DNA from 2 places in the Nocardia sp. GP40 genome. Region 2 is predicted to be linked to the other one. Evidence: riboswitches for the same ligand, from Rfam matches in the RefSeq annotation. Region 2 holds a riboswitch; the other holds the start of a gene.
What was found. A riboswitch is a leader RNA that binds a small molecule or an ion and turns the genes downstream of it on or off. The one in region 2 is predicted to bind cyclic di-AMP.

Region 1: it holds a riboswitch for cyclic di-AMP, as region 2 does, so the genes downstream of both, ABH933_RS07495 (C40 family peptidase) here and ABH933_RS34180 (transglycosylase family protein) in region 2, are expected to answer to the same signal.

What each region holds. Positions count from the first base shown of each region.
Region 1 covers NZ_JBNPVW010000002.1:631,675-636,056, reverse strand. The annotation lists gene ABH933_RS07505 (cation:proton antiporter) at 1-1,083, shown strand, start outside; gene ABH933_RS07500 (RNA-binding S4 domain-containing protein) at 1,116-1,529, opposite strand; gene ABH933_RS07495 (C40 family peptidase) at 1,625-2,257, opposite strand; cyclic di-AMP (ydaO/yuaA leader) riboswitch at 2,336-2,500, opposite strand; gene ABH933_RS07490 (hypothetical protein) at 2,814-3,062, opposite strand; gene ABH933_RS07485 (ATP-binding protein) at 3,305-4,382, shown strand, end outside.
Region 2 covers NZ_JBNPVW010000014.1:69,558-73,939, reverse strand. The annotation lists gene ABH933_RS34190 (helicase-associated domain-containing protein) at 1-1,159, opposite strand, end outside; gene ABH933_RS34185 (hypothetical protein) at 1,363-1,551, shown strand; gene ABH933_RS34180 (transglycosylase family protein) at 1,619-2,314, opposite strand; cyclic di-AMP (ydaO/yuaA leader) riboswitch at 2,323-2,510, opposite strand; gene ABH933_RS34175 (hypothetical protein) at 2,789-3,022, opposite strand; gene ABH933_RS34170 (cold-shock protein) at 3,204-3,623, shown strand; gene ABH933_RS34165 (nuclear transport factor 2 family protein) at 3,817-4,188, shown strand; gene ABH933_RS34160 (DUF2771 domain-containing protein) at 4,240-4,382, opposite strand, start outside.

The sequences.
Region 1 (4,382 bases), on a different contig from region 2:
CTGCTGTCGTGGCGGGGCGCCTGGCATGTTCCGGTGATCGTGGGGGAGCTGCTGGCCGGAGTACTGTTCGGCGCCACGGGATTCGGAATCCTGCACACCGGCGACCCCACCTTCACCTTTCTGGCCGATATGGGATTCGCGCTGGTCATGTTCGTCGCGGGCACCCATGTGCCGGTGCGGGATCCGGCGGTGCGCTCGGCGCTGGCGGTCGGGGCGATGCGGGCGGTGCTGGTCGGAATCGTCGCCGCGGCGGCGGGTTACGCGCTGGCCGGGTGGTTCGGCACCGGACACGGCGCGGTGTACTCGGTGCTGATCGCCTCCTCCTCGGCGGCCCTGGCACTGCCGATCATCGATTCCCAGGGTCTGAGCGGCAAGCCGGTGCTGGAGCTGATGGCGCAGGTGGCGCTGGCCGATACCGCGTCCATCGTGGCGCTGCCACTGGTCATCGACATCGCCGATGCGGGGCGTGCCATGCTGGGCGCCCTGGCCGTCGCCGCCTCCGCGGTGGTGCTGTTCTTCGTGCTGCGGTATCTGGAGCGGTCCGGTCTGCGTCATCGCGCCCATGAGGTATCGGAGAAGCGAAAATTTGCTCTGGAATTGCGAGTAAGTCTGGCGCTGCTGTTCACCCTCGCCGCCGTGGCGACCCGCACCCACGTGTCGATCATGTTGGCGGGCTTCGCGACCGGACTCGCGGTGGCCGGAGTCGGAGAGCCGCGGCGGGTGGCGCGGCAGCTTTTCGCGATCACCGAGGGGTTCCTCAGTCCACTGTTCTTCGTCTGGCTGGGCGCCGAGCTGAATCTGCGCGAATTCGCCGACCGGCCCCGCCTGATTCTGCTGGGTCTGGGTCTGGGTCTGGCCGCGGTGCTGGCTCACGTGCTGATGCGTCTGCTGGGCCAGCCGATCACCTACGGCGCGCTGGCTGCGGCCCAGATCGGCGTGCCGGTCGCCGCGGTCACGATCGGCACCCAGCTGCACGTGCTGGCCCGCGGCGAGGCGGCGGCGATGATGCTGGGGGCCTTGGTGACGATCGCGATCGCAGCCACCGCCGCCGCCCTGGCGGCGAAGGCCGCACCGACGGCCTGACCGTCGGCCGCTGAGAGCACTGGCGTGGCACCTCAGTCTGGCCTGACATCGCGGGGAGGCGGGTCGGCGTCACGACCTAGCAGGCGATCCGTCTCGCGCCGTTCGCGTTTGGTGGGGCGGCCCGCGCCGCGGTCCCGGCGCGGCATGGCCGCCGCGATCTCGGGTGCGGGCGGCGACGGGCTCTTGTCTATCAGGCATTGCGCGGCGATCGCGGCGCCGACGCGTTTGGTGATGATCTGCTCGACGATGACGATGCGCTCGAGTCCGCTCTGCCGGACTCGGACCTCGTCACCGGGCTTGACCTGATGCGCGGGCTTGACCGCGACACCGTTCACCTTCACATGTCCGCCGCGGCATGCCGATGCCGCGGCGGATCTGGTTTTGAACAGCCGAACAGCCCAGGTCCAGGAGTCGACCCGGGCTATGCTCGGTTGTGTCGGTGGCAGTTTCGCTCCTCAGTGCGATACGCCCGACGGGCCCGAAGACGGCAGCGAAGCATAACCAAGCAGGGCCCTCGGAAGTATCGCCATTCGCCCCAGAATCAGGCTACGCGACGCGCGGTAACGATCTCACTGGGGTTCACGTGCGCGTAGCTGACGGTCTCACCCGACTGCGGCGCCTGGATGACCTTGCCGTCGCCGGCGTACATCTGCACGTGGCCGCCGCCCTCGGTGACGAGCAGGTCGCCGGGCTGCAGGTCCTTAAGGGCGACCGGCTTGCCGACGTGCGACTGCTCGAAGCTGGTGCGCGGCAGGTTGATTCCAGCCTGCTTGTAGGCCCACTGCACGAGGCCGGAGCAGTCGAAGTTCGACGGACCCGAGGCGCCCCAGATGTACTCCGCGCCGAGCTTGCTCTTGGCGGCATCGAGGGCGACGTCAGCGGCGGTGTTCTTGTTCTGAGCGGCAAACGGATTCGGAATGCCGGCGGTGAGGCCCGGGATGTCGGACTGCTGCAGACTCTGCGGCGCGAACTGCTTCTGCGCGGCCTTGATCTGATCCGCGTGATCCTTGATGAGGTCGGCGTGATCGGCCAGCGCCTGGTTCACGGCCTTGACCTGCTGGGTCAACGAAGGATCGACCGGCACATCGAAGTTTCCGACACCGGGTACGTTGATGGTCTGGGCCATCGCCGAAACAGCCGGCATCGCACCGGTTGTTGCGGCTACCGCACCCATAACGATCGCACCCTTGACGGAATTCGGGAGCCGGGATTCCCGTTGCAAACTGTGCTTACCCACCGAGCTGAGTCTCCTGTTTCTTCCATCCACCCGCCGACCGAGTTAGCTGACGGGTTCGGGCCGGGAAGATCGGTCCTACCTCACCGGCCTTGCGACCGGCGAGGATTCACCCCATTACATCTGGGTCCTCGGTTCGGCGAACGGGCCGCGACCCGGGCGCCGATTAGGCGGTAACTCGACGGGCCGTTCTCCTGCGAAGCGACAAACTCCATCAAGTCACGAGAAGATTACGGCTACGCGGCGGGGTTGTCCACCCCAACGCTCAGTGTGTGGGTGCGGGGTCGGAGAGCCCCGGCACGACCTGCGATTCTGTGACCCGGAATGTCGGGTAACGAGCCGATATCGGCTCGGGCACAGGGGATATCGAACTGATACTCGCCGCCGTTACACAGCGCGGCGACCCTTGTTTCACTTCCCATCAACGACGTGTCGCGCATCGGCGTCGGCGTGTCGGACATCGACGTACATGCGACACCCCGGCGCACCGCGCGGCTCATCGCCCACCGAGTGCCTGCTCGAGTTCCTCGATGCGCCGCTGCGCCTGCGCCAGCCCCACTTCGAGCCGGCCCAGCGCCATCACCAGTGGTCCGACGGCAAGGTCGGCCACCAGTTGCGGATCGTCGAGCCCCTGCTCGATGGCCGCGAGTATGTTCTGGCGGATGCGCGTGGCGACCGGCGCCTCGGCCGGCACGTTCCAGGACTCGACCACCTCGGCGACGGTGGGAACGGACTCCTCGGTCATGACCCTCCTGCGCTCGATATCCGGATATGAACTCCCGACAAGCCTAGAGAGCCGACGGCGTCCGCCGTCCGAGTCCACGCAATATCGCGTCCGCACCCGACCGAAGGACCGGTCGATCCGGTTTGCCGAAATATCGCTCTATGGCAGCCGGTTCCGCGCGATGCATGCCGGTCGATAGCCGTCTCTAGGGATCGCCCTAGACGTCCGAAGATTTTCCCGTACAGGCGCTACGGTGTACCGGCATGGACCCCGTGCGGAATCCGTATGCTCCCGGCGCCGGACAGCGCCCGCCCGAACTCGCGGGCCGCGCCAAGCAGCTCGACGCGTTCGACATCGTGCTCGAGCGAATCTCCCGGAGCCGGCCGGAACGCAGTGTGATGCTGACCGGCCTGCGCGGCGTGGGAAAGACCGTGCTGCTCAACCAGCTTCGCTCGGCCGCCCGCTCCCGAGACTGGGGCACAGGCAAATTGGAGGCCCGGCCCGAGCAGGAGCTGCGCCGTCCGCTCGCCTCGGCGCTGCACATGGCCGTGCGCTCGATCGCGGTGACGCATCGCAACCTGGAGATGGTCGACGACTTCCTGGGCATACTCAAGGCTTTCGCGCTGCGCTCCACCGCGGACAAGGGCATGCGGGAGCGCTGGCAGCCCGGCATCGACGTCCCCGCGGTCACCGGGCGCGCCGACTCCGGCGATATCGAGATCGACCTGGTGGAACTGCTGATGGAGGCGGCACAGGTGGCCCGCGAGATCGGCGTCGGCATCGCGATCTTCATCGACGAGATGCAGGATCTGTCCGCGCCGGACATCTCCGCGATCTGCGGGGCCTGCCACGAATTGAGTCAGGAGGCGGCGCCACTGATCGTGGTGGGCGCGGGGCTGCCACATCTGCCCGCGGTGCTCTCGGCCTCGAAGAGCTACTCCGAGCGGCTGTTCAGCTATCACCGCATCGATCGGCTCGACCGCGAATCGGCCGACCTGGCGCTCATCGCGCCCGCCGACCGCGAGCAGGTGAAATTTTCCCCGGAGGCGCTGGATTCGCTGTACCTCAAGGCCGACGGCTACCCGTATTTCGTGCAGGCCTACGGCAAGGCCACCTGGGATCTGGCCGCGCAGAGCCCGATCACGGCCGAGGATGTGGAGCTGGCCGCCCCCGCCGCGGAGGAGGAACTCGCGGTCGGCTTCTTCGGATCCCGCTACGAGCGGGCGACACCGGCCGAGCGCGAGTACATGCGCGCCATGGCCGAGTTGTCCGGCGACGACGGCCCGGTCGCGACCGCGGCCATCGCCAAGGAGCTGGGCCGCCGCCCCGCCTCCCTGTCGC
Region 2 (4,382 bases):
CGATCATCCACGGGAAGCGGTCCAGCTCCAGCCAGGCGTGCGCGAGTACCGCCCAGCGCCGTGCGGGCGGATTGTCCCGCCAGCCGTCCGCGGCCGTCGTCGGGGCCCAGCAGTCCTCGAGGGAGTCGTCCTCGGGCGGGGGCTCCGGAATTCCCTTGTCCAGCAGCCGCGCCGCCGCGAGCACCTCGGCGAGCAGGCCCACCCGGGTCTCGTCGATGCCGGTCTGCTTGGCGACGCGACGCAGCTCCCGCACACCCAGCCCGCCCGAGCGCAGCGCGGGGGCGGGCGCCTGCCCGAGCACCTCGAGAATGTCGCCGCAGTGCCGCAGCAGCTCGCCCACCTCGCCCGCGGCCGCGGCATTGACATCGGCTGCGGTGTATTTGATCGGCTCCGGCCGGGGCGGCACGAGCGCGTGCGGATCGGTCACCGGTTCGCGGCGCAGCACCTGCCCGACCGCGGACGGCAGTTCGACGGTCTCCTCGTCCACCCAGTTCAGCAGGCGGTGGGCCAGCAGCCGCTGGATGGGCCGCTCCGGCGGGGTGCCCTGGGCGGCGTCGCGGGTGCGTCCGCGCGGGCCGGTGGTGGCGAGCTTGTCCAACAGGGCCCGTTCGGCCGGGCCGATCTTGGTCAGCGCCACCACGATTTCCGGCTCGGTCAGCGCGTCCGGGAGTTCGGTGGTGCTGCCCAGCGGCCACGGCAGCGCATCCTTGGCGGCCGCGGCCAGCGACATCTCCTTCTCGCCCCAGACCAGCGCGCGCGCCGTGAGCCGGGCCAGGGCCGCGTCGACGGTCTTGGCGGGCACCCGGTCGGAGAGCAGGGCGTGCAGGCGCTTGCGGGGCAGCGGGGCCGCGGTGCGGCCGGGAAATCCGGCGCCCTGGACGCTCAGGGTCTCGATGATCGCGAATTCGAGCGTGTCCAGTTCCTCGCAGGCCCGCAGTACCGAGGCGCGCTGTTCGGCGCGCGCCGCCAGGACCGTCATCGAGGCGGGCAGGGGGACAGCGAGATCGGGACGCAGCTCCAGGAGGGTCACCAGGTCGTCGTCGCCGCGGCCGTCCAGCCAGTCGGCCAGGTCCTTGCCATCGGCCGAGCCGCGGGTAGCGGTGCGTTTTCCCGCGGGGCGATCGCCCCCGGCCCGGGGCGCTTGGTCGGTCGTGGTCATCCCATCCAGCCTACGGCGATGTGTCCGGGGCCGCTGTGGGGATCGGTCGCCCGGCGCCACATCGGGTACAGCGGTGGGCCGGCCGGCGCCACATCGGGAGCAGCGGTGGGCCGGTCGGCGCCACATCGGGAGCAGCGGTGGGCCGGCCGGCGCTGCGGGGACAGGGGCGTGCCTGATATTCACGGGCGTGCCAGAATGATGCCGTGGTGAACAAATCGAAGAAACCCTACGTCGACAACGGCTGGCCGTCGCTCGCCAATGGCGACCACGCGGTCACAGAGCTGTCGTCAGCCCGTTCCGGTGGGCTCTCGCCGTTCGGCGAGGACACCGAATTCCCGTTGCCGGCGGACGAGGTTCCGTATGTGCACCCGCACACGGTGATCAACCGCTGACCGACATATAGAAAAAAGGCCCCACATCCGAGAGGATGTGGGGCCTTTCTTCTATGCCCGAAGGAATTCAGTTGGGCAGAACGTTCTTGTTGGCCTCGAAGAAGTTGATCACGTTGGGATCGAGCTTCACGCCGCTGGCCTTGGCTGCGTTGTACGCGTCGAGCGCGGGCTGCGGCATCTGGATGCCGTGCTGCTGCGCCAGGGTGATGCCCTTGTCGACGGTTTGGAAGACCTGCTGGTTGGGGCTGGCCGGCGCGGGGTGCTGAACCGGGGCCTGAACCTGGGGGGCCGCCTCGGCCTGCGGCTGGGTCCAGTGCTGGCTGGCCGTCTGCGCGGGGGCGGTGTCGTTGGTGGTGGAGGGGGTGTACGTCGCGGGCTCCACACGCGGGGTCGAGCCGCTGTGCAGGCCCAGATGCGAAGAGCAGGAGGGCCATGCGCCCCAGCCCTGCGCGGCGAGAACCTTCTCGGCCACCGAGATCTGCTGCTCGCGGCTGGCGTGCTCGGGGGCAGCGGCATACTCACCGCCGCCGTAGGACCGCCACGTGCCCTGCGAGAACTGCAGCCCGCCGTGGAATCCGTTGCCGGTGTTGGTGCCCCAGTTGCCACCGGACTCACACTGAGCGAGCCTGTCCCAGTCGGAGTCTGGAGCCGCGGCTGCATGACCGGCGAGGGCCACACCGGCACCGCCCATGATCGCGCTGGTGACAGCGACCTTGGCGACGGTGCGACCGGTACTGGTCGGCTTGCGATGGCGTCCACTCATATCTGGTGTCTCCCTCTCGTACGCGCCTGCGAGGTGAGCTGTCGGGTTCGGACTGAGAGGCCGTCCGGCCCTGGTGCACCGGGTGGTGCGCCGGGGCTTCACCCCAAGGGATCGGTCGTTGCCGCCCGATCCCGCTTCCCTGCGTGGTGGGAACGTGGGTTCCCCGCCCTCGCCCCTGATTCCGTTGGGGTCCGGTACCCGCGGGGCGAGGTTCGGTGCGGCGGGCCGGGTGGTGTCGGAAGTGATCCCGACTGCGTTAGACCGTACGACGATCGCCGCGAAAAATCACCATTTGGTAACCGGCGTGTACGACCGGGTCGCGGTCCGGCGCAACGCCTTCCGGTATGGCGTCTGTGCTGGTGGATGCACTGTATTCCGTCCGAGCACGGTCCGTGACCACCCTGTGACCCTTCTGTGATGTGACGAAGATCACATGTGTAATAGGAAACTCAACAGGGCAAACAAGGAGGTCGCTCACCGCGCCCGGCGGCCGGACCACAGCGCGAAGACGATCGCGAGCAACAACCCCAGGGGTGTTGCGCCCATCGCGACGAGATACAGCCATAGCCCCGGTTTCGCGTCCGAGACGAGAGGGGTCACGAAGATGGCGACGATCGCCAGCAGGCCGATCGCGAAAAGGCCCAGAGCGAAGGGCAGCAGCCGATCCGAGGCGCGGCGCGGCGAGCGGTCTGAGGAGGAATCCGGCATTGCTGCACCGTAAAACTGATGTGCTTGGGCAATCGCCACCGGGGTAGACTCCATAGCAATCGCGTCCTGCATGCCTGTGTGGGGCGCGTTCTTTTCGCAAACAGAAAGGCGCCGGACCACATCCGGTTGCCCATGGCTGTGCCCGGGCCGTCCGGGCATCGAAGATGAACGGGTGAGCGCAGTGCCGACCGGCAAGGTGAAGTGGTACGACGTCGAGAAGGGCTTTGGATTCCTTTCCCAGGATGAGGGGGAGGACGTCTATGTTCGGTCGTCTGCGTTGCCCAAGGGTGTCGAGGGATTGAAGCCCGGGCAACGGGTCGAATTCGGAATGGCGGCCGGCCGCCGCGGTCCGCAGGCCCTGAGCCTCAAGCTGCTCGAGCCGCCACCGTCGGTGCGCGGAGAGCGGCAGGGGCACAAGGAGCTTCCGGCGCAGCATCCCCGCAAGGAGCCCGACGATCTGCACGGGATGATCGAGGACATGATCACCCTGCTAGAGGCGAAGGTGCAGCCGGACCTGCGCAAAGGTAAGTACCCGGACCGCAAGATGGCCCAGCGGATCGCCGAGGTCGTGCGCGGCGTGGCCCGCGAGCTGGACCACTGAGCGTGCTCGCCTGACTTGTGTTGTGCCGCAGCCCCCGACGCCGTTCGTGCGCCGGGGGCTGTCGCGTGTCACGGGCCGGATCGGCGCCGGCGTCACGACCGGTCGTCATTACCTAACGACGACAGATTCGGCACCGTCGCCCGCTGAATAACTTTGTGGTCAGCACGAACGAACTACCACGAAGGAGAACATCATGAGCGACATCAACGAGCTGGTCGAGCGCTACCTGGCCGCCTGGAACGAGACCGATCCCGCGGCCCGCGCCGCCCTGGTCGCCGAGGTCTTCGCCGAGGGCGCCTCCTACACCGATCCGCTGGTGGCCGTGCGCGGACACGACGGCCTCGAGGCCACCATCGCCGCGGTGCAGGGACAGTTCGCCGGACTGGTGTTCAGCTCCGGCGGGCCGGTCGACGCCCACCACGACATCGCCCGATTCACTTGGCATCTCGGCCCCGAGGGCGCCGAGCCGCTGGTCATCGGATTCGATGTCGCGCAGATCGGCGAGGACGGCCGGATCACGCAGGTGCTGGGGTTCCTGGACAAGGTCCCCGCGGGTGCCCTGTAAACCGGTGTGGCGCAGCCGCATCGGCGAGCCGGGACCGGATCCCGGTGCGGCTCAAGCGGTCTTGATCGACCAGGCCTGATACGGCTCGAAGAACTCGCGGCCGGTCTCGTCCCGCGCCGGGACGACCAGCTGCATTTCGACGCCGATCAGGCGCAGGTCGGGACGCGACGGGACGGTCACCGCGAGGGTGCCGG